DNA from 3 places in the Micromonospora sp. NPDC005237 genome. Region 3 is predicted to be linked to each of the others. Evidence: riboswitches for the same ligand, from Rfam matches in the RefSeq annotation. Region 3 holds a riboswitch; each other region holds the start of a gene.
The links. Region 3 has a riboswitch for cyclic di-AMP ahead of ABZT87_RS08510 (hypothetical protein). Riboswitches for the same ligand answer to the same signal wherever they lie in the genome.

Region 1 (9,515 bases), on a different contig from region 3:
GGGCGTACCCCCGGCCTGCCGCCCCTGTCCCGCCACCTCCATGCCGTTCAGCTTGGCTCGCCGCCGACGGTCACGGGCGGGGTCGGGAATGTTCGCCCGGCGCGATTGGCGTGGCGTCTCGGCGGGTAGCCGGTGTTACCGCCGGGTATCCCGGTGCTGATGAGGCCGGGGCGGCCCGGGGAGGTGGCGATGCCGGAGCGGTTCGAGGTCGGTATGCCCGACGGCGTACGGCTGCACGTGGAGGTCACGGAACCTGCGGACGCCCCGGTCACGGCCGTCCTGCTGCACGGCTGGACGCTGGACGGGCGCAGCTGGCACCGGCAGGTGGACGCGCTGACCGCCTCGGCCGGCGACGCCGTGCGGGTGGTCACCTACGACGCGCGCGGCCACGGCCGGTCCAGCTGCATGGCGTTGCCCACGGCCACCCTGGCCCAGCTCGGCGACGATCTGGCCGCCGTCCTCGACGCGGTCGCGCCGACCGGTCGGGTGGTCCTGGTCGGGCACTCGATGGGCGGAATGACGATCATGGAGTACGCGCACCGCCACCCCGGCCACTTCGCCGCCCGTACGGCCGGCCTGGTCTTCGTCTCGACCACCGCCGAGGGGCACACGCACACCGTCTACGGGCTCTCGCCGCGCATCGCCCGGCTGATCCGGCTCGCCGAGACGACGGGCGCCGGTGTCCTGGCCCGGTGCGGCTCGTGGCGCGCGCCCCGGGCGCTGCTGAACGCGTTGCAACCGAGCATCCGGTGGATGCTCTTCGGCGACCGCTGTGATCCCTCCGACATTCGGCTGGTGACCTCGGCGGTGGCCCGCGCCTCGCTGCGCTCGATCGGCGGCTTCCGCGCCTCGATCGGCGCCCAGCGCCGGCTGGACACCCTCACCGCGCTGGCCCACCTGCCGGCCGCCGCCCTGGTCGGTGACCGGGACCGGCTGACCCCACCGCCGTGCGCCGAGTCGATCGCCGCCGCCCTGCCGGCCACCGAGCTGACCGTCTGTCCGGGTGCCGGACACATGCTGATGATGGAGCGCCCGGACGAGGTGAACGCCGCGCTGACCGGCGTACTGCGTCGGGTGCTCGCCGCGCCGGCGCGCGACGGGCACGACGCGAGCGCGACCGGGACGGGTCGCTGAGCACGTTCCCGCACCTCGGGCGCGAAGCCCCGGGCCCGGGGCCGTACCCTTCTGCGGTTGGCCCGCGCGGTTCGCGCCGTCTGCCGGCGACATCGAAGGAGCGTGCGTTGACCGACCAGACCGCCCTGGAGCAGGAGATCGCCGTCGAGCAACGGCACCTCGACCGGGTGTACGCCCGACTGGCCGAGCTGCGCCAGTCCGCGGTTCGGGCCGAACGGGACGGCTACCGGATGGCCCGGGTCGGCACGTTCGGCGCGCTGGTCGAGCGCGACGCGATGGTCTTCCACGCCGCGCAGCGACGGCACACCCTCGACGCCGAGCACGAGGGGCTGGTCTTCGGCCGTCTGGACCTGCGCGACCGGCAGGTGCTGCACGTCGGGCGGCTCGGCATCCGCGACGAGGACGCCACCACGCTGGTCGTCGACTGGCGCGCGCCGGCCGCCTCCGCGTTCTACCAGGCCACCCCGGCGCAGCCGCTGGGCGTGGTGCGTCGTCGCACCATCTCCTCGCGCGCCGAGCGGGTCACCCGGATCGAGGACGACCTGCTGGACCCGACCGCCGCCCCGGAGGGGATGACTGTGGTCGGTGACGGCGCGTTGCTGGCCACCCTGTCCCGCGCCACCGGTCGGGGCATGCGCGACATCGTGGCGACGATCCAGCGGGAGCAGGACGAGGCCATCCGGTCGCCCGGTTCCGGGGTGACGATCGTGGCGGGCGGTCCGGGCACCGGCAAGACGGCGGTCGCCCTGCACCGGGCGGCCTTCCTGCTCTACTCCGACCGCAGCCGGTACGCCGGCGGGGGCATCCTGGTGGTCGGGCCGTCCACCGTCTTCGTCGAGTACATCGCCTCGGTGCTGCCCTCGCTCGGTGAGGACACGGCGACCCTGCACTCGCTGGGCAGCCTCTTTCCGGGAATGACCGCCACCCGCACCGACCCGCCGGAGGTGGCGGCGGTGAAGGGCTCACTGCGGATGCGCCGGGTGCTGGAGCGCGCGGCCCGCGACGCGGTGCCGGGCGGCCCGGGTGAGCTGCGGCTGCTCTACCGGGGCACGCTGCTGCGGCTGGACCGGGCCGAGCTGGACCGGATCCGGGACCGCGCGCTGCACCGTGGCGCCCGGCGCAACGAGGCACGCCGGGCCGGCTTCGACGGGGTGTTCGCCGCGCTCTGGGCGCAGGCCCGGGCGGTGGGCATCACCCGGCTGCCCGAGCACCGGGCCTTCGAGGGCGAGATCGCCGAGCGGCCGGAGTTCCGGGAGTTCCTCAAGGCGTGGTGGCCGCGCCTGCACCCCCGACACGTGCTCGGCTGGCTGGCTCGCCCGGATCGGCTGCGTCGGTACGCCGGCGGCATCCTCTCCGGCGCGGAGATCAGGCTGCTCACCGCCGCGTACCAGAATCTGGACACCGCGGGCCTGACCATCGCGGACGTGGCGTTACTGGACGAGTTGGACGCGCTGCTCGGCAAGCCCATGCAGCCGGCGCGGGCCCGCCGTGACCCGTTCCAACTCGCCGGCGGCGTGCGCGAGCTGAGCACCGCCAGCGACCGGCAGCGGGCCGCCCGCGCGGCGGCCCGGGAGCGTCCGGAGGACTACCGGGAGTACGCGCATGTGGTGGTGGACGAGGCGCAGGACGTCTCGCCGATGCAGTGGCGGATGGTCGGACGGCGCGGCCGCCTGGCCTCCTGGACCGTCGTGGGCGACCCGGCGCAGACCGCGTGGATCGGTGATCCCCAGGAGCTGACCCACGCCCGGGACCAGGCGCTGGGCCGTCGCAAGCGGCACGATTTCACGCTCACCACCAACTACCGCAACTCGGCGGAGATCTTCGCGGTGGCGGCGGCGGAGATCCGCCGGCTCTACCCCGACCTGTCGCTGCCGAACGCCGTACGCTCCACCGGTATCGACCCCGTCGAGCTGGTGGTGCCGCCGGCCGGGTTGGAGACCGCGGTCGTGGAGGCGGCCACCGGCCTGCTGGCCGAGGTGGACGGCACGGTCGGGGTGATCACGCCGGTCACCCGCCGCGACGAGGTCGCCGGTTGGCTCGGCTCACTCGGCGCGGCGCGGCTGCAGGTGGTGACCAGCCTGGAGGCGAAGGGCATGGAGTACGACGGGGTGGTGCTGGTCGCCCCGAGCGAGATCCGGGCCGATCCGGGCTCCGGCGTACGAACGCTCTACGTGGCGCTCTCCCGGGCCACCCAGCGGCTCACCACCATCGACCCGACCGGCTGACCTGCGGGTTGCCGTGTCGAAGGGTGGGCCGGTCCGTACACTTGCATACATAGCGATGTGAGCATACATTTGACCGGGTCCCGGGTGGCGACGGAGGGTGGATTTCGTGGGAGCAGGTCATGACCACCACCACGGGTCGGTCACCAACGCCGCCCACCAGCACCGGGGCCGACTCTGGGCCGCGTTCGGGCTGCTCGCGACCCTGATGGTGGTCGAGGGTGTGGCCGCCTTCCACACCGGCTCGCTCGCCCTGCTCTCCGACGCCGGGCACATGTTCACCGACGTGCTGGGCATCGGGATGGCGCTCGCCGCGATCACCGCCACCCGGCGGGCCACCGGCGACCCGCAGCGCACCTTCGGGCTCTACCGCCTCGAGGTGCTCGCCGCCCTGGCCAACGCCGTCCTGCTCTCCGGCGTGGCGGTCTACGTGGTGATCGAGGCGATCGGCCGGTTCGGCGACCCGCACGAGGTGCTGACCGGCCCGATGCTCGCGGTGGCCGTCCTCGGCCTGCTCGCGAACGTGATCGCGTTCGCGCTGCTGCGCGCCGGCGCCCGGGAGAGCATCAACCTCCAGGGCGCCTACCTGGAGGTGCTCGGCGACCTGCTCGGCTCGCTCGGCGTGATCGGCGCGGCGCTGCTCATCGCGGTCACCGAGTGGTGGTGGGCCGACCCGTTGGTCGCGGTCGCCATCGGCGTGTTCATCCTGCCGCGCACCTGGCGGCTGGGGCGCGCGGCCGTCCGCATCCTGGTGCAGGCCGCCCCGGAACACCTCCAGGTCACCGCCGTGCACGACCGACTGGCCGCGGTGCCCGGCGTGGTGGAGGTGCACGACCTGCACGTCTGGACGCTCACCTCGGGCATGGAGGTGGCCTCCGCACACCTGATCATGGCACCCGGCGGGGAGGTCGGCACGGTGCTCACCGCGGCGCGTACCGCCCTGCGGGAGGACTTCCGCATCGAGCACGCCACGCTGCAGATCGAGCCCGGGTCCGCCACGGGCGCCTGCGGTTCGATCGAGTGGTGAGCACCTATCTGACGAAAAGACCGTTTTGCCGTCATCTTTGGTGGCGGCGCAGACACCTTCCGTCACATCGACTGCACACGTCCCACCTGCCCCGGTAGGCTCGTCCCCGGCCACCACCCGGCGGCGCCCTCCCGGCGCCGGTGGCGGCCGCCGCCTAATCACCCGAGAGGGCGAACCGGGGAACCACGTTCCTGGGGTGCATCCGCGTCAGCGGTAGGGATCTTCCGTCCCGAACCCGTCAGCTAACCCGGTCGGCGGCTGACGGAAGGACATGCGTAGTGGCACCAGCACGACCACCCGCCGCCCGACTCGCGGCACTGATCGTCATGATGGTCACCCTCGGCGTCGCCCTACCGGTGGGCGCCGCCACCGCCGCTCCCCCCGGCGGCCTGCGGGCCGCCGCGGCGCCCGACGGCGACGAGGAGGGCGGCACCCCCGCGCTGCGGGCCCAACTGGAGGCCGCCAGCAAGGGCTACCTGGACGCGAAGCGCGCCCTGGACACCTCCGTCCAGCGCCAGCAGCAACTCGCGGCCAAGCTGAAGACCACCGAGGCCGAGATGACCGTGCGCAACGGCAAGGTCGGCGAGATCGCCGGCGTGGCGTACCGCACCGGCCGGCTCAGCACCGTCTCGGCGTTGCTCAACACCAACACCCCCGAGGGCTTCATGGACCGGGCGGCCGCGCTGGACGTGGTGGCCGCCAACGAGGACCGGGTGCTGCGCGACCTGCACGCCACCCGGGACGAGGCCAACCGCACCCGCACCGCCCTGGACGGCGAGATCCGCGAGCAGCGCAAGCAGGTCGAGGTGATGGCCAAGCGCAAGGAACAGGCCGAACGGGCCCTGGCGGTCGCCACCAGCAAGCCGCGCACCACCGCTGCCGACACCAGTTCCAACCGGGGCACCTCCACCGCCAACGCCCAGCCCGCGCCGCGCAACTCCGACGGCTCCTGGCCGTCCGAGTCGTGCAGCGTCAACGACCCCACCCCGGCCAGCGGCTGCATCACCCCCCGCACCCTGCACGCCCTCAACCAGGCGAAGGCCGCCGGCTTCACCCGGTACGTCTCCTGTCACCGCTCGGGCGGCTCCGGCGAACACCCGAAGGGCCGGGCCTGCGACTTCGCCGCCCAGAAGGGCGGCTTCGGCGGGGACGCCACCGGCGGCGACAAGACGTACGGCAACAACCTGGCCGCGTACTTCATCCGCAACTCCGACCGGCTCGCCGTGCTCTACGTGATCTGGTACAGGCAGATCTGGCTGCCCAGCAGCGGGTGGAAGTCGTACAGCGGGGGGAACGGCGACCCCTCCAGCGAACACACCAACCACGTACACCTGTCGGTGTACTGACCCCACCGGTGGCCGGCGCACCGTCGAGCGGGTGCGCCGGCCCCGGGTACGTCAGCGGACGTACCCCGGACGCCGCCGGTGATCGGACGACCCGGCCGGGCCGGGCCGGCAGCATGTCGGGTATGCCGCGAATCCCACCCGCCACCCGCAAGGCGCTGCTCACCCTGCACCTCATCACCTCGCTCGGCTGGCTCGGGGCCGACCTGGTGCTGCTCACCCTCGGCATCGCGGCACAGCGCGGCGCCGACCCGGCCGTGGTCTATCCGGTCGCCGGGCTCGTCGGCACGGTGCTGTTCGCGCCGCTGAGCGTGCTCGTCTGGCTCGTCGGCGTCGCCAGCGCGCTGCTCACCCCCTGGGGCCTGGTGCGCTACCGGTGGGTGCTGGTCAAGCTCGTGATCACCACGGCGATGGTCGGGCTGGTGCTGTTCCTGCTCACCCCGAACCTGCGGCACGCGAGCGCGCTGGGCGCCGCCCTCCCCGCCCGGGATCGCGCCGACCTGGTGATCGCGCCCGCGGTGTCGACCAGCCTCATGATCATCGCGACCGTGCTCTCCACGTACAAGCCCTGGGGCCGCCGAGCCACCCGGCCGACCGGCGCGCGGAGCGTGCCGCGCGAGCGCGCCGCCACAAGGACGTAGCGGCCACCGGGAGGCCACCACGACGCGAGACCGCAGCCGCGGGGTGGGTCAGGCCGGGGGTTGTTCGTCGGGGGTGGTGTCCAGGGCCGCACCGAGGCGGGTGGCCAGGGCGAGGTGGGCGGCGCGGGCCTGTTGGAAGGCGTACCGGAACAGGGGCGTCGGCGCGCGCAGGGTGATGTCGACGTCGATCCGGACCAGGCCGTCCGGCTCGGCGCGCAACCGGGTGTGGTTGCGGACGGTGGTGGCCGGCCACTGGCGGGCCACCGTGACGATCTCGTCAGGTTCGCTGATCAGCACGTCCGCCTGGTAGGTGGTGCGGAAGCGCAACGGCCCCACCGCCAGCCTGTCGTTGATCGTGTAGCTGGCCCGGGCGCCCGGACGGGGCGGCACCCGGCGGACCCGGACGATCAGGGGGTGCAGTTCGCCCTGGCGGGTCAGGTCGCTCAACAACGCCGCCGCCTCGGCGAGTGAGCAGCGGGCCTGGACGGTGTAGCTGAAGCTGTCGCTGCTGAGCACACAGTCTCCCGACGTCGCTGGTCGCACGATTGTCCCGTACGCGGCTCAGGCTGGCAACGCCCGGACGGACACCGTCCGTTGTCCCGGTATTCGCGCAGCATTCCCATTACGGTCGGCTGATGGGAAATCACCGGTTGTGACGAGAGGTGGACACATGTTCGGTGACGACCGGTGAGCGGGCACGTGATGGTCTTCGCGCCCACCCCGCAGCTGACGGTGACCGTGGATCAGCCGAACGACCAGCCCGAACTGCACCTGCACCCCGGCGGCCAGGGCGTCTGGCAGGCCCGCATGGTGCTGTCGCTCGGGGTCGACGTGGTGCTCTGCGCCGCGCTCGGTGGCGAGGTCGGTCAGGTGCTGGAGCCGCTGCTGGTCAGCGAGGGGGTGGACCTGAAGGTGGTGATGCGCGACTCCGGCAGCGGCGGGTACGTGCACGACCGGCGGGGCGGGTCCCGACAGGAGGTCGTGGACGTGCCCGGGGACCGACTGAGCCGCCACGAGCTGGACGAGTTGTACAACCTGGCGCTCGGCGAGGGACTGCGCGCCGACGTGAGCGTCCTCAGTGGCCCGAATGCGCCGTGGCTCGTCCCGGCCGACCTGTACCGCCGCTTCGCCGCCGACCTCGGCGCCAACGGCAGCCGGGTGGTGGCTGATCTGTCCGGTGATCACCTGGGCGCCGTACTGGACGGCGGTGTGTTCTTCCTGAAGGTGAGTCACGAGGAGCTGGTCCGGGACGGTCGCGCCCGCAGTGGGGACGGCGCCGAGCTGACCCGGACGATGTACGACCTGCACGCCGCCGGCGCCGAGACGGTGGTGGTGAGCCGAGCCGACCAGCCGGCGCTGGCGCTCATCGACGGGGAGCTCTTCGAGGTGGAGATGCCCCGGCTGGAGGCCGCCGATCCGCGCGGCGCGGGCGACTCGATGACCGCCGGCGTGGCGGCCGTGATCGCCCGTGGTGGCGACATCCGGACGGCCATCCGTACCGGCGCCGCGGCCGGCGCGCTGAACGTGACCCGGCACGGGCTGGGCACCGGACGGTTGGACTCGATCACCGGGCTGGTGGAGCGGGTCCGGCTGGTCCCGGCGGACAGTCGGCAACAGGAGCGGACCACCCCCGACGAGTTGGCCGACCGGGCGGTCGAGCGATGACGCTGCGGGTGCTCGTGACCAACGACGACGGGATCGCCGCGCCGGGCATCCAGGCGTTGGCCGTGGCCGCCGCCCAGCGGGGCCTGGACGTGGTGGTCGCGGCGCCGATGGAGGAGGCCAGCGGCACCAGCGCCGCGATGAGCGCGGTGGAACGGGACGGGCGGGTGGTGGTGCACGACCACCCGCTGCCCGACCTGGCGGGCGTGCCGGCGTACGGGGTCGCCGGCTCGCCCGGTTTCATCACGCTGATCGCGCTGCACGGCGCGTTCGGCCCGCCGCCGTCGGTGGTGCTGTCGGGGATCAACCGGGGTGCCAACGCCGGCCGCGCCGTGCTGCACTCCGGCACGGTGGGCGCCGCCTTCACCGCCGCCTCGAACGGGTGCCGGGCCATGGCCGTCTCACTGGACGTGCTCTCCGCGGGCGAGGCGACGGCCGGCAGCGGCGGGGCAGCGGTGGACGCCGCAGCCCGCGTACGCGACGCCGAACGGCACTGGGTCACCGCCGCGCGGGTCGCCCTGGACCTGCTCCCCCGGCTGACCGCCGCGCCGCCGGAGAGCGTGCTCAACGTCAACGCCCCCGACCTGCCGCACGGACGGCTGCGCGGGGTACGTCGCGGCTCCCTGGCCAGCTTCGGTCAGGTGCAGATGACGGTGGCCGAGTCGGGGCACGGCTTCGTGCGTACCGCGCTGGAGGAGCCCGGCCAGGCCGCGCAGCCCGGCACGGACCTGGCTTTGCTGGCCGCCGGGTACGCGTCGGTGACGGCCATCCGAGCGGTCACCGAGGTGACCGACGTGGACCTGACCGGTCTGGACGAGCAGCCTTGACGGAGGGCGCTCAGGCGCCCGGAAGCACCTCGGGGGTGGCGGCCCCGGCGAAGTAGGGCTCCGGTGCGCCGAAGAGACCGAGCAGACCAGTCACCCAGAGCTGACGGTGCACGAACCGGCTCGGCTCGGTGACCACCAGCTTGACGCCGCTGACCTCGGCGGTCTGGAAGCCGGCGACCATGGCGCTGATGCCGACGGAGTCGATGAAGGTGACCAGCCTCATGTTCAGCTCGATGCGGACCGGGCGGCTCTTGGCCAGCACCTCCGCAATCGCCTCACGCACCTCGTACGCTGTGTCGACGTCGATCTCGCCCCGGGGGGCGATCTCCACGACACCACCGGACAGGACCGACTTCACGATCGACAGGCTCACGCGAGCACCTCCACCCGCCCGTCCCCCGGGCGTCTCATCAGTACGCGGGCCGCGACCGAGAGTATTCCTCCGACGGCCTCGGTCGCCACCCCTCGGGATGAGCAATTCACGGATCCGGGCGAACAAAGTCGCCCATATCCCCACTTTTCGGTATCTGATCAACCAATACTTTTCGTTATCTGACCACTCCACGATCGGTCGGAACCGACGCGTCGCCGGACCAGGGTAACGGGCGTGAACCGACACGCCCGACAACCGAACCATCCCGTACGCCGGCCCCGCCTGG
Region 2 (9,515 bases), on a different contig from region 3:
GGGGTGCTCCAGGTTCGTGGCTGGCCGAGATGGCGCGAGGTCGATTGCTGACCGGAACGCTATCCGGCTGACTTCTGTTGAGCAAAGTCAGCTATGTCACCGCGGGCACCCCGCGGATCGGGAATACGACCCGGACGCGGGCACGACCGCGGCGGTGACGACTCGTATCCTTTGCGCGAACCTCCGCACGAGCCGAGAAGGGAGACGGTGTGAGCAACCAGGCCGAGACGTTGGAGTTCCAGGCCGAGGCGCGTCAGCTCCTCCAGTTGGTGGTCCACTCGATCTATTCGAACAAGGACGTCTTCCTGCGGGAACTCATCTCGAACGCGTCCGACGCCCTGGACAAGCTGCGGCTGGCGACGCTCGTCGACAAGGATCTCGTCGCCGACACCGACGACCTGCACGTCGCCATCGAGGTCGACCGGGACGCCCGCACGCTTACCGTGCGGGACAACGGCATCGGGATGACCCGCGACGAGGTGGTCCGGCTGATCGGCACGATCGCCAAGTCCGGCACCGCCGAGCTGCTGCGCCAGCTGCGCGAAGCCTCCGACGCCCACGCCTCGCAGGACCTCATCGGCCAGTTCGGCGTCGGCTTCTACGCCGCGTTCATGGTCGCCGACCGGGTCACCCTGCTGACCCGCAAGGCCGGCGAGACCGGCGGCACCCGCTGGGAGTCCACCGGCGAGGGCACGTACTCGATCGAGGCGGTCGACGAGGCGCCGCAGGGCACCACGGTGACCCTGCACCTCAAGCCGGTCGACACCGAGGACAACCTGCACGACTACACCGCCGAGTGGACCATCCGCGAGATCGTCAAGCGGTACTCCGACTTCATCGCGTGGCCGATCCGGATGCGCGTCGAGCGTCCCGGCGCCGACGGCGAGGCCGCCACCAGCGAGGTGCAGACCCTCAACTCCATGAAGGCGCTCTGGGCGCGTCCCCGCGACGAGGTCGACGCCGCCGAGTACAACGAGTTCTACAAGCACGTCAGCCACGACTGGGCCGACCCGCTCGAGGTCGTGCACATGAAGGGCGAGGGCACCTTCGAGTACGAGGCGCTGCTGTTCCTGCCCAGTCACGCCCCGCTGGACCTCTTCTCCCCGCAGGGCCGGCGCGGCGTCCAGCTCTACGTCAAGCGCGTGTTCATCATGGACGACTGCGAGGCGTTGGTCCCCACCTACCTGCGCTTCGTCAAGGGCGTCGTCGACGCGCACGACCTGTCGCTGAACATCTCCCGCGAGATCCTCCAGCAGGACCGGCAGATCCAGATCGTCCGCCGCCGCCTGGTCCGCAAGGTCCTCGCCACGGTCAAGGACCTCAAGGCCAACCACCCCGAGCGCTACCGCACCTTCTGGACCGAGTTCGGCGCCGTGGTCAAGGAAGGGCTGATCGACGACACCGACAACCGGGACTCCCTGCTGGAGATCCTGTCGGTCGCCTCCACCCACGACGCGGCGGAGCCCACCGACCTGGCCGGCTACGTCGCGCGCATGAAGGACGGCCAGAGCGACATCTGGTACGCCACCGGCGACTCCCGCGCCACCATCGAGAACTCCCCGCACCTGGAGGCGTTCCGGGCCAAGGGCCACGAGGTGCTGCTGCTCACCGACCCGGTCGACGAGGTGTGGGTCGAGCGGGTCGGCGAGTACGATGGCCGGCCGCTGCGCTCGATCGCCAAGGGCCAGGTCGACCTGGACACCGACGAGGAGAAGCAGCAGGCCGAGGCCGAGCGCGAGCAGCAGCGGCAGGAGTTCGCCGCGCTGGTGGAGTGGCTGGGCACCACCCTCGCCGACAGCGTCCGGGAGGTCCGCCTCTCGTCGCGGCTGACCACCTCACCGGCCTGTGTGGTGGGCGACGCGCACGACCTCACGCCGACGCTGGAGAAGATGTACCGGGCGATGGGGCACGACGTCCCCTCGGCCAAGCGCATCCTGGAGATCAACCCCGGTCACCCGCTGGTCACCGGGCTGCGCAAGGCTCACGAGCAGGGCGACTCCACCGAGACCCTGACCGAGACCGCCGAGCTGCTGTACGGCCTGGCGGTGCTCGCCGAGGGCGGTGAGCTGGCCGACCCTGCCCGGTTCACCCGTACGCTCGCCGATCGGCTGGCGCGCACCCTGTAGCCGTTCGACCCCTCCGGCCGGCGGGTCGCCCGATCAGCGGGCCCCGCCGGCCGGTCCGGTTGCGTTGGCGTCCGCCAGCCGACGGCGGACCCCCTCGGCGTCCGGGTGCCCGAGTTCGTCGAGGATGCCCAGCGCCGTCCGCCAACTTCGCGCCGCTTCCGCCGGGTCGCCGACGTCGGCCAACGCCTCCGCGAGGTGCGTCAGCGTGTCCGCCTCGTAGTACCGGTCCCGGAACTCCCGGTACAGCTCAACCGCGTGCCGGTACGCGGCCACCGCCTCCGCGGGTCGTCCCGCGCGGTGCTGCGCGTAGCCGAGGGTGTCCCAGGTGGGCGCCTGGCCCTGCCGGTCGTCGAACTCGCGCAGCAGCTCCAGCGCCTGCTGGCACGCCTCCACCGCGGCGTCGTGCGCGCCGAGCTGGGCCCGATACCAGCCGACCGCGTTCAACGCCATCGCCTGCCCGTAGCGGTGGCCCGCCTCGCGGTACAGCGCCAACGCCGCCTCGGCATGCTCGACCACCTCGGCACGCCGGCCCTCGCGGTCGGCCACCTCGGCGAGGTCGAGGCAGGTGTGCCCCTGGTTGGCCGGGTCGCCCAGCTCGCGGAACAGCTCCAGCGCCCGCTGGAGCTGACCGGGCGCCTCGTCGAGCCGACCCAGGCGGGCGTGCGCCCGGGCCAGGCTGCGGTGCGCGTGCGCCTGCCCGGCCACCTCGCCGCCGCGCCGCGCCGCCGCCAGCGCCGTACGCTGCACCGCCAACTGGTCGTGCCAGCCGCCCTGCCGGTCCAGGAAACTGGTCAGGCTCCAGGCCAGCTGCCAGGCGTGTCGGTCGAACCCGCTGGCGGAGCATCGTTCGACAAGCGCGATCAGCACGTCGCGCTCGCGCGTGAACCAGGCCATTGCCTCGTCATGGTCGCCGAACTTCTCCGCCCGGACGCCGGCGACGGCCGGGGCGAGGGTGATCGGATCCCAGTGCGGGTGCAGCAACACGGCCGCGCCGTGCGCGCTGTGCAGGTAGTGGTCGAAGAGCCGGCCGCGCGCCTCGGCCCGGTCGCCGGCCGGATCGTGTTCGGCGGACAGCTCGGCCGCGAAGGCCCGCAACAGGTCGTGCATCGCGTACCGGTCCGGGCCGCGCTCCAACACCAGATGCGCGTCGGCCAGCTCGGCGAACGCCGCCCGGACGGCCCGTCGACCGCCGCCGGCGAGACTGACCGCGGCCGCCGTACTCACCGTCACGTCCGTACTTCCCCCGACCAGCCGGAACAGCCGCGCGGTCGACGCCGACAACAGCCGGTACGACCAGGACAGCGCCCCCCGCACACTGCTCTCGTGCTCTCCGGTGTCCAGTCCGTCCAGCCGGCCGTCGGCCCGGAGCTGCGCGCCCAACTCGGTCAGGGGCAGCTGGGGCCGGACCACCGCCCGGGCCGCCACCACGACCAGGGCCAGTGGCAGCCGGTCGCAGAGTCGGACCAGCTCGTCGACGGCGGCCCGCTCGACCCTCGCCCGCGCCCCGATCCGCGCGTAGAGCAGGGCCTGCGCGTCCTCGGCGGTGAGCAGATCCAGCACGACCGCCTCGGCGCCCTCGGTGGCCACCAGCCCGGTGAGCCGATCCCGGCTGGTCACCAGCACCAGGCAGCCGGCGGCGCCCGGCAGCAGCGGCCGGACCTGCGCCGCGTCCCGGGCGTTGTCGAGCAGCACCAGCATCCGCCGACCGGCGAGCAGACTCCGGTACAGCGCGGTCTGTGCCTGCTCATCCGCCGGCACCTCCCGCGGCGGCACCCCGAGCGCGGCCAGGAAACCCCGGACCACCTGCTCCGGGCTGCGCACCACACCGCTGTGGCTGTAGCCCTGCAGGTTGGCGTAGAGCTGCCCGTCGGGGAAGTGTCCGGCGGCCCGGTGCGCCCAGTGCACGGCGAGCGCCGTCTTGCCCACCCCGCCCGCCCCGGAGAGCACCGCCAGCGGGACCGCCCCGGGTTGCGCCTCGGCGGACGCCCGCAGCGCGTCCAGACGGGCCAGCTCCGGACCGCGCCCGGCGAAACCCCGGACATCCGACGGCAACTGCGCCGGGATCGGGCGCTCCGGGTGCGGCCTGGCGACGTGGCCCGCTCCGGTGGGGGCGGGGGACGGTCCGGGAGTGGGCACGGTGATCTCACCGCGCAGGATGGCCTGGTGCAGCTGGCGGAGCTCGACGCCCGGGTCCGCGCCGAGCGCGTCGGCGAGCCGGTCCCGCAGCCGGGCGTAGTACGCCAGCGCCTGTGCGCCGCGACCGGCCGCGGCCAGCGCGTGCAGCAGCACGGCGGCGACCGGTTCGTCCAGGGGGTGGTCGTCGGCGAGCCGGGTCAGCGGGTCGATGACCGCTTCCGGCTCGCCCCGCCGCAGCAGGCCGCGGGCCCACTGCACGGCGGTGTCGGTGTGCCGGCGGTGCCAGTCCTGCCGGACCCGGGCCGCCCACTCGCCGGGCAGCCCGGCCAGCGGCTCGCCGCGCCACAGCTCCAGCGCCCGGCGCAACAGCTCCACCCGCTCGGGGTCGTCGTCAACCAGTCCATCGGCCCGGTGTCGCAGCACGTCGAAGTGCGGGCCGTCCACTGTCTCCGGTGGCTGGTCCAGCAGGTACCCGCCGGAGCGTCGTACCAGCGCGTCCGGTGCGCCCGCGTCGGCCAGCACGCGGCGGAGCCGGGCGAGGTAGACGTGCAGGTTGTGGCGAACCCTGGGCGGTGGCGTGTCGCCCCAGACCCGGTCCACCAGCGACTCCACATGGACCGGTCGGCCGACGTCGACCGCCAGCGCGGCCAGGACGGCGCGCTGGCGGGCTGCTCCGGCGTCGACCAGGCGGCCGTCCGCCCAGACCTCGACCGGCCCGAGGACCCGAATCTCCATGAACCGCCGCTCGCCGCATCGCCAGTCGGACAATCCGCCGACGGACGGCCGGATTGAGGTTCCGGCAGGAATTCGTCGACCTGCCGCGCAGATCATCGTTGGCACAGCGGCATCAATCAATGCGATGTCGGCAATTCGACTCACGGCCTGTTCCGGTCGTGACGACACCGGAGGTCACCATCGTGCGAAGTGCTCTGCGAAGGTTCACGTCCGCCCTGCTCGGCGTGGTTGCCGTGGGCGCCGCGCTCGGCGTCGCCCCGAGCCCGGCCCAGGCCAACTACGCCTGCCCCTCGGGTCTGCTCTGCCTGTACGCCGGGACCAACTTCAGCGGGGACATCTTCCTGCTCGACGGGCCGTACAACGGCTGCAACGACGTCGGGCTGCCCTCGTACTTCCGCAACAGGACCCAGTCGATCATCAACAACCGACCGTCCGGCACCGTCTCCACCTTCTGGGACAACGCCAACGCCACCGGCCTGCTCGGCTACCAGCACGCCTACGGCTACCGGGCGAACCTGGCGTACGACTCGGCCGCGATCGGGGGGAACTGGAACCAGCGGATCGAGGCGGTCCGGGTCTGCTGATCCGCGGACCGAAGCGGGCAGGGGGGTGCACGACGGCGCCGGTCGGAATTCCACGGGGGACTCCGACCGGCGCCGTCACGCGGCTCAGCCCGGGTAGTAGCAGACGTTCGGGATGACCGGGCCGCCGTTGACCCCGAAGATCGCGAAGCCCATGTACGCCCGGGTCTGCGGGCCGTACTCGCCGTCCTCGGCGATGTTCGCGTACACGATGTCTTCGTTGATCTTGTGTTGGGCGTACCGGACGGCGTCGCGGGTCTTCGGGCCGTAGTTGCCGTCGAGGCTCAGTGAGCGCGAGTAGCAGTTGTTCAGCGCCTCCTGAAGCACCAGCACCGCCGAGCCCGAGTGGCCGTAGGTGAGATAGCACTGTTTGTTCCCGGTCTGCCAACCAACGGTCGGCACGTGCATGTCCGCGCCGCCCGGATAGCCGCCGACCCGGTAGAAGGTCAGGCTGGTGCAGGGGCTGGACGCGTGCGCGGCGGTCGGTGCGAGCAGGGTCAGGCCGGCGCTGGCCAGGACGGTCACGAGGGTGGCGGCGGCGCTGCGGCGGCCGATGCGGCTCCGGTGGATCGGCATGCTCTCCTCCTGGGAAGGTTGCCGGGGTCGACCCGGTGTGCTTCCGAGCATCGCGGCCGTCGATCTATGGTTTCCTGCCCGAACGTCAATTCCCAGGAGCGCCGATGCCCGTCGACGCCGTGATCTTCAGCGGGCAGGGACCGCACGCCGAGCTGGCGTGCCACGATCGGCGCCTCCTGGGAGCACGGCCGCTCCCACCACCCGCCGATCGGCCCGTTCCTCACCTCGAACTGCTCCGTCGCACCATCGCCTGGCTGCGTACGGGCGGTGACATCCGGGCCTGATCGGAATCGGTCCATGATGGTCGGTGCACAGCCGCGCGTGGTCCGCAACCGCTGGCAGAGGCGCCGCGCGTGCGCCGGTGAACAAGTTCACAAGCGTTGGGCGAGGGTCACCGACCGTGCCTACCGTCGATCGAGTCCACCACCGTGGACGCCACGACCGGCAACGCCAAATCCTGCCCCCGGTCGTCGGATACCAGAACCCCGGGCAGGAGCGGGGGACCCACGTTCCTCGGTGCATGTCACCTCGGGGTGAAGCCGCCACCGCGCGGCCGGGCTCCTCGGCCCGAACCCGACAGCTCACCTCGCCGGCGTGGAGGAACCACACATGACGTCTGTCCACACGCCCCGTCATCGACGGGTCACCACCCGCCGCGTCGCCGTCGGCACCCTGGCCGTCGGCGCGATCACCGGCGCCGTCGCCCTCTTCGGCCCCGCGGCCCCGGCCCAGGCCGGTGTCAACTGGGACGCGATCGCCAAGTGCGAGTCCGGCGGCAACTGGAAGATCAACACCGGTAACGGCTACTACGGCGGGTTGCAGTTCTCCCAGGGCACCTGGGCCGGCTACGGCGGCAAGAAGTACGCCGCCCGTGCCGACCTGGCGAGCCGCGGCGAGCAGATCGCCATCGCCGAGAAGGTGCTCGACGGGCAGGGCATCGGCGCGTGGCCGACCTGCGGCCGCAAGGGCGGCTCGTCGGGCGGCTCCGCCACGAAGTCCTCGACGAAGTCGACCGCGAAGTCGTCGAAGTCCACCGCCGGGAAGGACCGGTCCACCGCCCCGAAGGAGCGGTCGTCGCGCGGCGACCAGCCGGCGACCCGCAACCACGAGCGCACCGCCCCGGCGGCCAGCGGCGACACGTATGTGGTCAAGCCGGGGGACACCCTGTCGGAGATCGCCGACAGCCACCGCCAGGCCGGCGGCTGGCAGGCCCTGTACGAGCGCAACCGGCAGCTGATCGGCGCCGACCCGGGTCTGATTCTCCCGGGCCAGCGGCTCAGCCTGTAAGAGCACCAGCAGCGGGCGCTCGACCGGATTCCGGTCGAGCGCCCGCTGGCATGTCGTGCAGGCGGGTGGGCGTCAGGCGGCCGAGGCGGTCGCCGTCGACAGCGACCCGGTGGTACGGGTCTGCCGCGGAGCCGAAGCCCGCTCCGGGGACCGGCCGGTCGACGTGGCGGCGTCGGGTCGCTGCGGGGCGGCTGTGGGCGGTGTGTCGTCCGCCCGACGGGCCAGCCGGAGCGACTGTTCAGCGGTGCTGCGCGCCGCACACGGCCAGGGTTGGCCGGCGCAGAGCAGGTTGCGGCACGCGCCCTCCTCGTCCGACTCGTGTGCGGCCAGCACGTCGAGCGCGAGCTGCCAGAGCAGCGGATCGGTCACGTCGCGCGGACGCTCGGCACGCCGGCTCGCACGGTTGCTCATGTCGTCGGACATGGTGGTCCCCCCTGTCAGGCTGATTCCCCGAAACCTCTCCACTCGCACCGCCGGCAAAACCCCCCACCTGCTGTGATCTGCGTGGCAGCGCCGATGCGGCCCCGCGAGGCGGCCCCGCCGCGCGACCCCGGCCGCATCGGACATGTCGGCCGTCATCTGAGCAACACCGCGACCTCGCGGTCCTGACGACAGCCGGGCGGGCAGTGCGTCGTGCCGTCAGTCCGGCAACAGCGGCATCTCGACGCCCGGCTCCCGGCCCAGCAGGACCGCCCGGGTGAGCGCCGAGGAGCCGAACCGGTCGCGGACCGCGTCCACCGCGGCGTCCAGGTCGGCCCCGGGGTCGGCCTGGAACGGCAGTTCCGGCTGCACCGGGTTGTCGTCGAGGTTGCCCACTGAGACGCCGACCAGGGTGACGCCCCGCCTGTCGATCTCCGGTAGCGCGGCTCGCAGCAACGCCCGCGCGGCGGCGAGCAGCGGCACGGTGTCCGCGGTCGCCTTGCGGACGGTGTGCGAGCGGGTGGCCCGGGTGTAGTCGCCGAAGCGCAGCCGCAGCACCACCGTGCGCCCGGACCGCCCGGCCGCCCGCATCCGTCGGGTGACCCGGTCGACCAGGCCGGCCAGGATGGCGTCCAGCTCCGCCGGGGCATGCGGGGTACGTCCCAACGCGTGCTGCGCGCCCATCGAGCCCCGGCGGCGGCCGACCTGCACCGACCGGGGGTCGCGCATGTGGGCCAGGGCGTGCAGGTGCCGGCCGGCACCCGCCCCGAGCAGGGACACCAGCGCGGCCTCGCCGAGCCGGGCCACCTCCCCGACGGTACGGATCCGGCGCTCCCGCAGCTTGGCCGCGGTGACCGGGCCGACGCCCCACAGCCGCTCCACCGGCAGCGGGTGCAGGAACTCCACCTCGGCGTCGGGGGCGACGACAAGCAGCCCGTCCGGTTTCGCCACCCCGCTGGCCACCTTGGCCAGGAACTTCGTCCGGGCCACGCCCACCGTGATCGGCAGGCGGACCCGGTCGCGGACCTCCCGGCGCAGCCGCTCGGCGATGTCGGCCGGTGCGCCGACCAGCCGCCGCAGGCCGCCCACGTCGAGGAACGCCTCGTCGATGGAGAGCCCCTCGACCAGCGGCGTGGTCTGCCGGAAGATCTCGAACACGGCCCGGCTGGCCTGCGTGTACGCCGCCATCCGGGGCGGCACCACGATGGCGTCCGGGCACAGCCTGCGCGCCTGTTGGCCACCCATCGCGCTGCGGACGCCCCGCGCCTTCGCCTCGTAGCTGGCGGCGAGCACCACACCACCGCCGACGATCACCGGCCGCCCCCGCAGGCGCGGGTCGTCGCGCTGCTCGACGGACGCGTAGAAGGCGTCCAGGTCGGCGTGCAGGATGTGGGCGCCGGTCGACACGTACACATGTTCGCACGACGCCCGACCATCGCGGCAGTGAGCTGGGCGAACGCCCGATCAGTCGAGGCAGAACTCGTTGCCCTCGGGGTCGGCGAGCACGAGGTGACCGGCGCCGAGCGGGGGAGCGGGCTCGTGCCGTGCGAGGCGGGTGGCGCCGCGGGCGACGAGCCGTTCGGCCTCCGCCTCCAGGGCCGCCATCCGGTCGTCACCCGTGAGCCCGGGGGCGGCCCGCACGTCGATGTGCACG
Region 3 (9,515 bases):
TGAGCTTGCCGGCCGCGTCCTCGCTGGCGTTGTTGATCTTGTCATCGATACCCATGTGCCAACCTCCATTGCGAGCGTCGCTACGACCTCAGCAGTACCCCCGCAGTCCACCGCCCAACCATCACCGCCGTCACAATCCGCGATCGGCGGCGGAACGGAACCGGCGCAGGCGCAGGCTGTTGGCCACCACGAAGACCGAGGACAGCGCCATGGTGGCACCGGCGATCATCGGGTTGAGCAGGCCGGCGGCGGCCAGCGGCAGCGCCGCCACGTTGTAGCCGAAGGCCCAGAACAGGTTGCCCCGGATGATCCCGAGCGTGCGCCGGGACAGCCGGATGGCGTCCACCGCCGCGTCCAGGTCGCCCCGGACGAGCGTGAGATCGGACGCCTCGATCGCCACGTCGGTGCCGGTGCCCATCGCCAGCCCCAGATCGGCCTGGGCCAACGCCGGCGCGTCGTTCACCCCGTCGCCGACCATCGCCACCGACCGCCCCTGCGCCTGGAGCCGCCGGACGACGTCGACCTTGCCGGCGGGCAGCACCTCGGCGATCACCTCGTCGATGCCCACCTCGGCGGCGACCGCCCCGGCCACGGTGGGGTTGTCCCCGGTCAGCAGGACCGGGGTGAGCCCCAGGGCGCGCAGCCGGGCCACGGCCGTCCGGCTGGTCGGCCGGACCACGTCGGCGACCGCGAGCACGCCCCGCGCCCGTCCGTCCCAGCCGGCGACGATCGCCGTACGCCCGGCGGCCTCCGCGTCACGCACGGCCAGATCGACCTCCGGCGGTACGTCGACACCGCGCTCGCGCAGCAGCCGGAGCCGGCCGACCAGCACGGTCCGACCGTCGACTGTGCCGGTGACGCCCAACCCTTCGAGGTTGGCGAAGCCGGTAACCGGGGGCAGCGCTCCGGCCTCGGCGGCGCCCGCGGCGACGGCCCGGGCGATCGGGTGCTCGGAGGCGGCCTCCACGGCCCCGGCGAGCCGGAGCAGCTCGGCGCGGTCCTCGCCGCTCGCCGGCACGACGTCCACCAGGGTCATCCGGCCGGTCGTCACGGTTCCGGTCTTGTCCAGCACGACGGTGTCGACGCGACGGGTGGACTCCAGCACCTCCGGCCCCTTGATCAGCACGCCGAGCTGGGCGCCGCGACCGGTGCCGACCAGCAGCGCGGTCGGCGTGGCCAGGCCGAGGGCACACGGGCAGGCGATGATCAGCACGGCCACCGCGGCGGTGAACGCGGTGGTCGGACCGGCTCCGGTGCCGAGCCACCAGCCGAGGGTGCCCACCGCGAGGGTGATGACGATCGGCACGAAGACGCCGGAGATCCGGTCGGCCAGCCGCTGCACGGCCGCCTTGCCGCTCTGCGCCTGCTCGACGAGGTCGGCCATCCGGGCGAGCTGGGTGTCCGCGCCGACCCGGGTGGCGGTGACGACCAGCCGGCCGCCCGCGTTGATCGTGGCGCCGACCACACCGTCGCCCGGGCCGACCTCGACCGGCACCGACTCGCCGGTCAGCATGCTGGCGTCGACGGCGGACGTGCCCTCGTCGACGACCCCGTCGGTGGCGATCTTCTCGCCGGGGCGGACCACGAACCGGTCACCGACGACGAGCCGGTCCACCGGGATCCGGGTCTCCACCCCGTCGCGCAGCACCGCCACGTCCCGGGCGCCGAGTTCGAGAAGGGCGCGCAGGGCCGCCCCGGCGGTCCGCTTGGATCGGGCCTCGAAGTAGCGGCCGGCCAGGATGAACACGGTCACCCCGGCGGCCGCCTCCAGGTAGATGTTGCCGGCGCCGTCGGTGCGGGTGATGGCGAAGCGGAAGGGATGCGTCATCCCGGGTATCCCGGCGTCGCCCAGGAAGAGCGCCCAGAGCGACCAGCCGAACGCGGCCAGGGTGCCCAGCGAGACCAGGGTGTCCATGGTCGCGGCGCCGTGCCGCAGGTTGGTCCACGCGGCCCGGTGGAACGGCAGCCCGCCCCAGACCACCACCGGGGCGGCGAGGGTCAGCGAGAGCCACTGCCAGTAGTCGAACTGCCAGGGCGGCACCATGGCCAGCAGGACCACCGGCACGCTGAGCACCGCCGACACCCACAGACGGGTACGCGGACCCCGCAGCGGGTCGACCGGCTGCTCGGTCGTCGGCGGAGCCGGCAGGGCCGCCGTGTAGCCGGTCTTCTGCACCGTGTCGATCAGGTCGTCCGGGGTGACGCTGTCGACGTACCGGACGGTGGCCTTCTCGGTGGCGTAGTTGACGGTGGCGCTCACCCCGTCCATCCGGTTCAGCTTCTTCTCGATCCGGGCGGCGCAGGCGGCGCAGGTCATTCCCCCGATGGCCAGCTCGATCCGGTTCGGCGCCTCGGGCAGTGGTCTGCTGGTGGTGGTCATCGTCCGATCCCGTCAGTTGTGCCCGTGGCCGGGGGTGCCGTGCTCGGTCGGCGCCGGCCCGCTCGGAGTGGGGTCGCCCCCGGTCGTGGCGGTGCCGGCGACGACGGTGAACTCGGCGGTGTGCACCCGCCCGCCGTGCCGGAAGTCGAGGTAGAGCCGGTAGCTGCCGGCCGAGGGCACCTCGGCGAGGAAGGTGACCTCCGGACCGGGCCGGGTGCGCCCGTCGCCGGGTGTTCCGTCCGGGTGTACGTGCAGGTACGCGAGATCGCCCCGGCGCAGCGCCACCAGGTGCCCGTACGCGCCCAGGTAGGGCTCCAGGTCGGTGACCGGTCGCCCGTCGCGGCTGACGCTCAGGGTGAGTGACGAGGTGCGGCCGGGCTGCGGCACGCCGGCCAGGGTGACGGTGTAGCCGTCGACCGTGGTGCTGGTGGCCGGGGCGGGCAGCGGCCGTTCGGTCAGCTCACCGGGGACGGTCACGTCCACCCCGAGGGTCAGCGCCTCGCCCCCGGTCGGCGTGAAGTCGGCGAACGCCCGCCACTGCCCCGGGCCGTCCAGCGGGGTGTCGACCCGCCAGGTGCCGTCCGGGGCGAGGTCGGGGTGCACGTGGCGGAAGCCGGACAGGTCCCGCCGGGCGACGATCAGGTGCATCCGCTTGTCGTGTGCCACGTCGTACCCGGTCACCGGGCGGCCGTCCGGCCCGCCGATCCGGAAGGCGAACTCACCGGCCGGAGCGGCGACCGGAACGAGCGTGTAGCCACGGTCGGAGACGAGCAGACCGCCGGGAGTCCGGTCGGTCACCTCGTCGTGCGCGGTGGGGCCCGAGCTGTGGGCGACGCCGCCGTCGGGCCGACTCTCGGCGACCGGGGCGGCCGGGTCGACCACCCGGCCGATCCCGTACGCCGCGCCGAAGACCGCCGCGAGACCGAGGGCGAACCCGCCCATTCTGGTCACCGTGTTCATCCCGGGCTTCCCGCTCACGCCTCGACGAGGTCGTAACCGGCCTCGTCGACCGCCGCCCGGACGGACTCCGCGTCCACGGGTTGCTCGCTGGTGACGGTGACCCGGCCGGTGGCGAGATCCACCTGCACGTCGCGCACCCCGGCGATGGCGCCCACCTCGGCGCTGACCGCGCTGACGCAGTGCCCGCAGGTCATGCCCCGCACCTGGAACGTCGTGTCGACCATCGAATCTCTCCCTTCGTCGCCTGCCAGCCTATACCCCCCAGGGGTAAGGCCGAGGCAGACTCGTGACCGGTCATGTACCGGTACCCGGTGGGGGTATCGGACACGAGGGACGTTACCATACCCCCCAGGGGTACGCTATCCTCGTCGCCATGACCGCACCCACGCCGATCCGCGGCTACACCGCCAGCAAGGACCAGCTGCTCGCGCGGCTCCGCCGCGTCGAGGGGCAGGTCCGGGGCATCGAGAAGATGGTCGACGACGACCGTTACTGCATCGACGTCCTCACCCAGATCTCCGCGATCCAGGCCGCGCTCGACAAGGTGGCCCTGGGCCTGCTCGACGGGCACGCCCGGCACTGCATGCACGAGGGGGCGGCCGAGGGCCGGGCCGACGAGATGGCCACCGAGATGATGGCGGCCGTCGGCCGACTCATGAAACGCGGCTGAGCCGGTCAGTCGGGCTCCGCGTCGAGGCGTACCCGGCGGAGCAACTGGGCGTTGAGCGCCACCACGATGGTGGACGCCGACATCAGCACCGCCGCCACCGCCGGGCTCAACGCCACCCCGGCCCAGGCGAGCACCCCGGCCGCCAGGGGCAACGCCACCACGTTGTAGCCGGCGGCCCAGGCCAGGTTCTGCCGCATCTTGCGGTACGACGCCCGGGAGAGCCGGACCACGGCACCGACACCGCGCGGGTCGGACGACGCCAGCACCACCCCGGCGGACTCGATCGCCACATCGGTCCCCGCCCCGATCGCGATGCCGACGTCGGAGCGGGCCAGCGCCGGCGCGTCGTTCACCCCGTCGCCGACCATCGCCACGGTCAGCCCTCGCCGCTGGAGCTCCGCGACCCGGCTGTCCTTCTCGGCCGGCAGCACCTCGGCGAAGACCTCGTCCACCCCCGACCGGAAGCCGAGATCGGCGGCCACCGACTCGGCCACCGACCGCGCGTCGCCGGTGATCATGGCGATGGTGCGGACGCCTTCGGCACGGAGCTCGGCGATGGCCTGCCGGGCCTCCGGACGCACCTCGTCGGTGAGCGCGAACGCCCCGAGCACGGTGCCCGGCAGCCGCACCAGGTACAGCACCACGGCCCCGCGCGCCGACCATCGGCCGGTCGCCGCCTTCAGGTCGTCCGGGAGCGCTCGGCCCAGATCCCGCAGCAACGCCGGGCCGCCCACCGCGTACTCCGTACCGTCGACGGTGGCCCGCACGCCGCGGCCCGGCAGCGACCGGAAGCCGGTGGCACGCGCCGGGCCGGCGGACCCGGCCGCCGTCACGATCGCCCGAGCCAGCGGATGCTCGCTGTCGGACTCGACGCCGGCGGCGATCCGCAGCGCTTCCTCCCGCTCCAGCCCCTGGGTCGTCACCAGGTCGCTCACCGCGTGCTCACCCCGGGTCAGCGTGCCGGTCTTGTCGAAGAGCACCGCGTCGACGGTCCGCATGCGCTCCAGCGCCAACCGGTCCTTGACCAGGATCCCGCGCCGCGCCGCCAGGGCGGTGGAGAGCGCCACGACCAGCGGGATGGCCAGGCCGAGCGCGTGCGGGCAGGCGATCACCAGGACGGTGACCGTACGGACCACCGCCTGGTCGGGCTCACCGAGCGCGGTCCAGACCGCCAGCGTCACCACGGCTGTGCCGGCGGCCACGTAGAACAGCGCGGCGGCGAACCGGTCGGCCAGCAGTTGGGCCTGCCCACCCGAGCGCTGCGCCTGCGCGACCATGCGCTGAATGCCGGCGAGCGCGGTCTCGTCACCCAGCGCCTCGACCCGGACCCGGATCGCCGAGTCGGTGGCGACCGTGCCGGCCACCACCCGCTCGCCCGTCGACCGGGCCACCGGCCGCGATTCACCGGTGATCATCGACTCGTCCAGTTCGGCGTCGCCATCGACGATCCGGCCGTCCGCCGGCACCCGACCCCCGGGCCGGACAAGCACCACGTCGCCCACCCGCAACGCGCCGACCGGCACCGGCTCGGCCTGCCCGTCCGCCGCCACGCGCTCGGCCTCGTCGGGCAGCAACGCGGCCAACGCCGCCAGCGCCCCCCGGGCCTGCCCGATGGCCTTCATCTCCTGCCAGTGCCCGAGCAGCATGATGGTGACCAGCGCGGCCAACTCCCACCAGAAGTCCAGGTCGAAGGCGCCCAGGCTGGTGGCCAACGACGCCGAGTACGCCACCGTGATCGCCATCGCGACCAGCAGCATCATTCCCGGTGCCCGGTCCCGGATCTCGCGCACCGCACCGACCAGGAACGGCCAGCCACCCCAGAGGAAAATCACCGATCCGAGCACCGGCCCGACCCAGGAGCGGCCCGGAACGTCCCACCGGAGCCCGAGCCCGTCCACCACCAGGTGGCTGGTCAGCACCACCGGCAGGGTGAGCACCAGGCAGACCCAGAACCGGCGGCGGAACATCGCCGGGTCGTGGCCGGCGTGCTTGTCGTGGCCGGCGTGCTTGTCCTGGCCGGCGTGCCTCTCCGGGCCGGCGTGCTGATCGTGGCCGGCCGGCGTCGCGTGCTGGCTCTGGTCGGCGGCCTGCTCAGGGGCGGGCTCGGACGCGGGCATGACTCCAACATGCCGCTCCGGGCGACGCCGCGCGGGCGGTTCGACCATCCGACACTCCGCCACGACCTGCGACACCCGGTCCGGCTGGCTAGCATTTCCGGCGATGGCCTACCGGACCCCACCGCCCAGTCGGGCACCGGCGCCGCCACGGCGCGGCGCCTCCGCCGACCGGCCGGTCCGACGGCTCACCCTGTGTGATCACCGGGTCGCCAGCCGGCAATCCGATGCGCCCGGCACCGCGTTCGACCGGCGGAGGTGAACCGACCGGCCCGTCGGCACGTACCCCGCACCGGATCGTTGGGAGTTCTCGCATTGGGTTCCGACCACAGCCGTACCGCTCCGCCCGTCCCACCCCGGGTCCGGCGGATCCTCGTCGCGACGGTGGTGCCACTCTTCGTGGCCACCGTCGTCGCCGCCGTGGTGCTCTGGCCACGGGACGGGGCGCCGCAGACCGGCGGCGGCACGGACGCGCCGCGCCACCACGGCACGGTCACCCGGGTGGTGACCGAACCCTGCCCACCGTCGGCCAACCCGGAGGGCACGCCGGCCACCGGGCCGTGCGGGACCGTGGACGTACGGATCGAGGACGGGCCGAGCGCCGGCCAGCAGGTGCAAACGCCCGTCCCCGCCGGGCCCGGCGCTCCGCGGGTCGAGGTCGGCGACGACGTCGTCCTGGTCGAGCTGACCGACCCGACCGATCCCGCCACCAGCAGCTGGAACATCGCCGAGCATCAGCGCGGAAAGCCGCTGGTGTGGCTCGCGGTGGTCTTCGCCGCCGCGATCGTCGCGTTCGGCCGGTGGCGGGGCCTGGCCGCGCTGGCAGGGCTGGCCGCCAGCTTCGCCATCCTGCTCACCTTCGTGTTGCCGGGCATCAGCGCCGGCCGGTCACCGCTGCTGGTGGCGGTGGTTGGCGCAGCCCTGATCATGTTCGTGGTGCTCTACCTGACACACGGGGTGACCGCGCAGACCTCGGTCGCGGTGCTCGGCACCCTGGGCAGCCTGGTGCTCACCGGCGTGCTCGCGACCATCGCCACCGCCGCCACCCACCTGACCGGCTTCGGCAGCGAGGACGCCACCACGCTGTCGATGTTCCAGGCCGATGTCGATCTGCGTGGCCTGCTGCTCGCCGGGATCATCATCGGCTCACTCGGGGTGCTCGACGACGTGACCGTCACCCAGGCCGCCACGGTCACCGAGCTGGCGAACGCCAACCCCGGCCTGAGCCGGCTGCAGCTCTACCGGGCGGCCACCCGGGTCGGCCGGGCGCACATCGCCTCCACGGTCAACACCATCGTCCTGGCGTACGCGGGCGCCTCACTTCCGCTGCTGCTTCTGCTCACCGCCGACACCCGCCCCCTCGGGCAGATCCTGACCAGCGAGTTCCTCGCCCAGGAGATCGTCCGCAGCGCGGTCGCCACGCTCGGCCTGATCGCCGCCGTACCCCTCACCACCGGGCTCGCCGCCGTGGTGACCGCGGCCGGGTCGACGCCGGCGCAGGACGCGGCCGCCGACGTCCTGACGCCGCGCCCCCGTCCGGACCGGACGGAGGCGTTGGCCGCCCTCAGCTCCCCGCCAGCGGGTCGGTCCGACGGGCCCGACCCGGAGCGGAGCGCACCCCCATCCACCGCCACCACCGGGTGGCCAGAGCCGAACAGGAGCACGGATACGGCATGGTGACACTCCTCAGCGTGACCGGATCGGGCCTACGCCCTGAGAACCGCGTCACTGGTCACTCAACGCCATGGCGAAATGACGCTTTTAGTCGGCATCAGGACGTAGCTCAGGCGGTGGACTCTCGGGTAACCTCGCTGCCGGTCACCGACGAAGGCGCGCAGCGGCGCCTGCGGTGCCACCGCCCAATCGCCAACCGGCGAGCCGGGGACCCAGGTACGTGGGGTGAATCCGCGACAGCGGTAGGGGCCACTTCCGCCCCGAACCCGTCAGCTAACCCGGTCGGCGGTCGACGGAAGGGAACATTGTGACGGCACCCCTACGCCGCTGGTTGACACCCGTGGTGGCCGTGCTCGCTGCGCTGACCGTGTTCGCCGGGCCCCTCCCGGCCCACGCCGCCCCGACGACCCCCACACCGTCCGGGCACGAAGAGGAAGACGAACCCAAGCTCCTCAACGACGTCATCGAGCAGACCAACCGGGACTACGTGGCGGCCAAGTCCAAGCTGGACAAGTCCAAGAAGCGGCAGCTTGAGCTGGCGTTGCAGGTCGAGCGGGCGAAGGCCGACCTGGAGGCGCTGGCCCCGCAGGTCGGGCAGATCGCCGCCCAGTCGTACCGGACCGGGCGGATCGGCGCGATCGCGATGCTGCTGGAGAGCGACGCCCCGGACTCGTTCGTCCGACGGGCCGCGGCGCTCGACGAGATGAACATGGTCAACGAGAAGAAGCTCGCCGAGGTCAACACGGTCAAGACCCGCGCCGAGCAGGCCAAGCTGGCCCTCGACGCGGAGGTCCGCGAGCAGCAGAAGCAGACCGCCCTGATGGCGAAGGACAAGCGCGACGCGGACAAGGCGCTCGCGCTGGTCGGCGGTCAGGGTTTCACCGGCGGTCTGGTCGACGCCGTCTCGCCGGTCGCCCGGATCGGCCCGGGTCGCACCGCCGACGGCGACTGGAAGGCCGAGTCATGCAGCGAGGACGACCCCACCACCTCCGGTTGTGTCACGCCGCGCACCCTGCACGCGTACAAGGAGGTCAAGCGGGCCGGGTTCAACCGGTTCGTCGGCTGCCACCGCAACGGTGGCCCGTTCGAGCACCCGAAGGGCCGCGCCTGTGACTGGTCGTTGCAGAAGAGCGGCTTCAGCCCGTGGCACAACAACGACACCCGCATGTACGGCAACAACGTCGCCGCGTTCCTCATCCGCAACGCCGACCGCCTCGGCATCTACTACGTGATCTGGAACCGGCAGATCTGGTTCCCGGCGACCGGCTGGAAGTCGTACAGCGGACCGTCGAACCACACCGACCACGTGCACATGTCGCTGCTCTGACCCGGTGCCAAGAAGTCGAGGGCCGTCCCGCATCAGGCGGGGCGGCCCTCGTCGCGTCAGGCGGCGGAAGTTGCCGGGGCGGTCCGCGTCAGGCGGCGGCGGAAGCTGCCGGGTCGTCCGAGGCGCCGGGCGCGTCGAACGTCGCGGCACCCGCCGGTGCGGGGGTAACCGCGCGCACCACACCGGCGGCGAGCCGGTACGACATGCCCACCACCGCACACCGCCCCTGCGCCACCTCGTCGGCCAGCACGGGCGACTGCCCGAGCAGCGTCTCGACGGTCTGCGCGATGTGGATGTCGACGATGCCGTCGACGTCGTCCACGCCCTCGGCGGTGGCACGTCGCAGGCTGGGCAGCACCGCGTCGACCACCGCGGGCAGGTGTCCCGGCG

Region 1: another riboswitch for cyclic di-AMP. It lies ahead of ABZT87_RS11250 (hypothetical protein); the one in region 3 lies ahead of ABZT87_RS08510 (hypothetical protein).
Region 2: another riboswitch for cyclic di-AMP. It lies ahead of ABZT87_RS18465 (transglycosylase family protein); the one in region 3 lies ahead of ABZT87_RS08510 (hypothetical protein).

Annotation. Positions count from the first base shown of each region.
Region 1 is NZ_JBEXHJ010000003.1:516,975-526,489, forward strand. It holds gene ABZT87_RS11230 (carbonic anhydrase) at 1-42, opposite strand, end outside; gene ABZT87_RS11235 (alpha/beta hydrolase) at 190-1,134, shown strand; gene ABZT87_RS11240 (AAA family ATPase) at 1,242-3,359, shown strand; gene ABZT87_RS11245 (cation diffusion facilitator family transporter) at 3,466-4,383, shown strand; cyclic di-AMP (ydaO/yuaA leader) riboswitch at 4,525-4,656, shown strand; gene ABZT87_RS11250 (hypothetical protein) at 4,710-5,729, shown strand; gene ABZT87_RS11255 (hypothetical protein) at 5,852-6,367, shown strand; gene ABZT87_RS11260 (SRPBCC family protein) at 6,416-6,883, opposite strand; gene ABZT87_RS11265 (PfkB family carbohydrate kinase) at 7,055-8,032, shown strand; gene ABZT87_RS11270 (5'/3'-nucleotidase SurE) at 8,029-8,856, shown strand; gene ABZT87_RS11275 (STAS domain-containing protein) at 8,867-9,229, opposite strand.
Region 2 is NZ_JBEXHJ010000006.1:258,073-267,587, forward strand. It holds gene htpG (molecular chaperone HtpG) at 210-2,126, shown strand; gene ABZT87_RS18445 (BTAD domain-containing putative transcriptional regulator) at 2,160-4,997, opposite strand; gene ABZT87_RS18450 (peptidase inhibitor family I36 protein) at 5,180-5,581, shown strand; gene ABZT87_RS18455 (peptidoglycan-binding domain-containing protein) at 5,666-6,154, opposite strand; gene ABZT87_RS18460 (hypothetical protein) at 6,259-6,438, shown strand; cyclic di-AMP (ydaO/yuaA leader) riboswitch at 6,620-6,764, shown strand; gene ABZT87_RS18465 (transglycosylase family protein) at 6,764-7,441, shown strand; gene ABZT87_RS18470 (hypothetical protein) at 7,514-7,852, opposite strand; gene dinB (DNA polymerase IV) at 8,081-9,268, opposite strand; gene ABZT87_RS18480 (VOC family protein) at 9,326-9,515, opposite strand, start outside.
Region 3 is NZ_JBEXHJ010000002.1:759,963-769,477, reverse strand. It holds gene ABZT87_RS08545 (CsbD family protein) at 1-55, opposite strand, end outside; gene ABZT87_RS08540 (heavy metal translocating P-type ATPase) at 131-2,380, opposite strand; gene ABZT87_RS08535 (hypothetical protein) at 2,393-3,340, opposite strand; gene ABZT87_RS08530 (copper ion binding protein) at 3,355-3,564, opposite strand; gene ABZT87_RS08525 (metal-sensitive transcriptional regulator) at 3,714-4,010, shown strand; gene ABZT87_RS08520 (heavy metal translocating P-type ATPase) at 4,016-5,977, opposite strand; gene ABZT87_RS08515 (YibE/F family protein) at 6,440-7,804, shown strand; cyclic di-AMP (ydaO/yuaA leader) riboswitch at 7,971-8,101, shown strand; gene ABZT87_RS08510 (hypothetical protein) at 8,106-9,125, shown strand; gene ABZT87_RS08505 (carbonic anhydrase) at 9,214-9,515, opposite strand, start outside.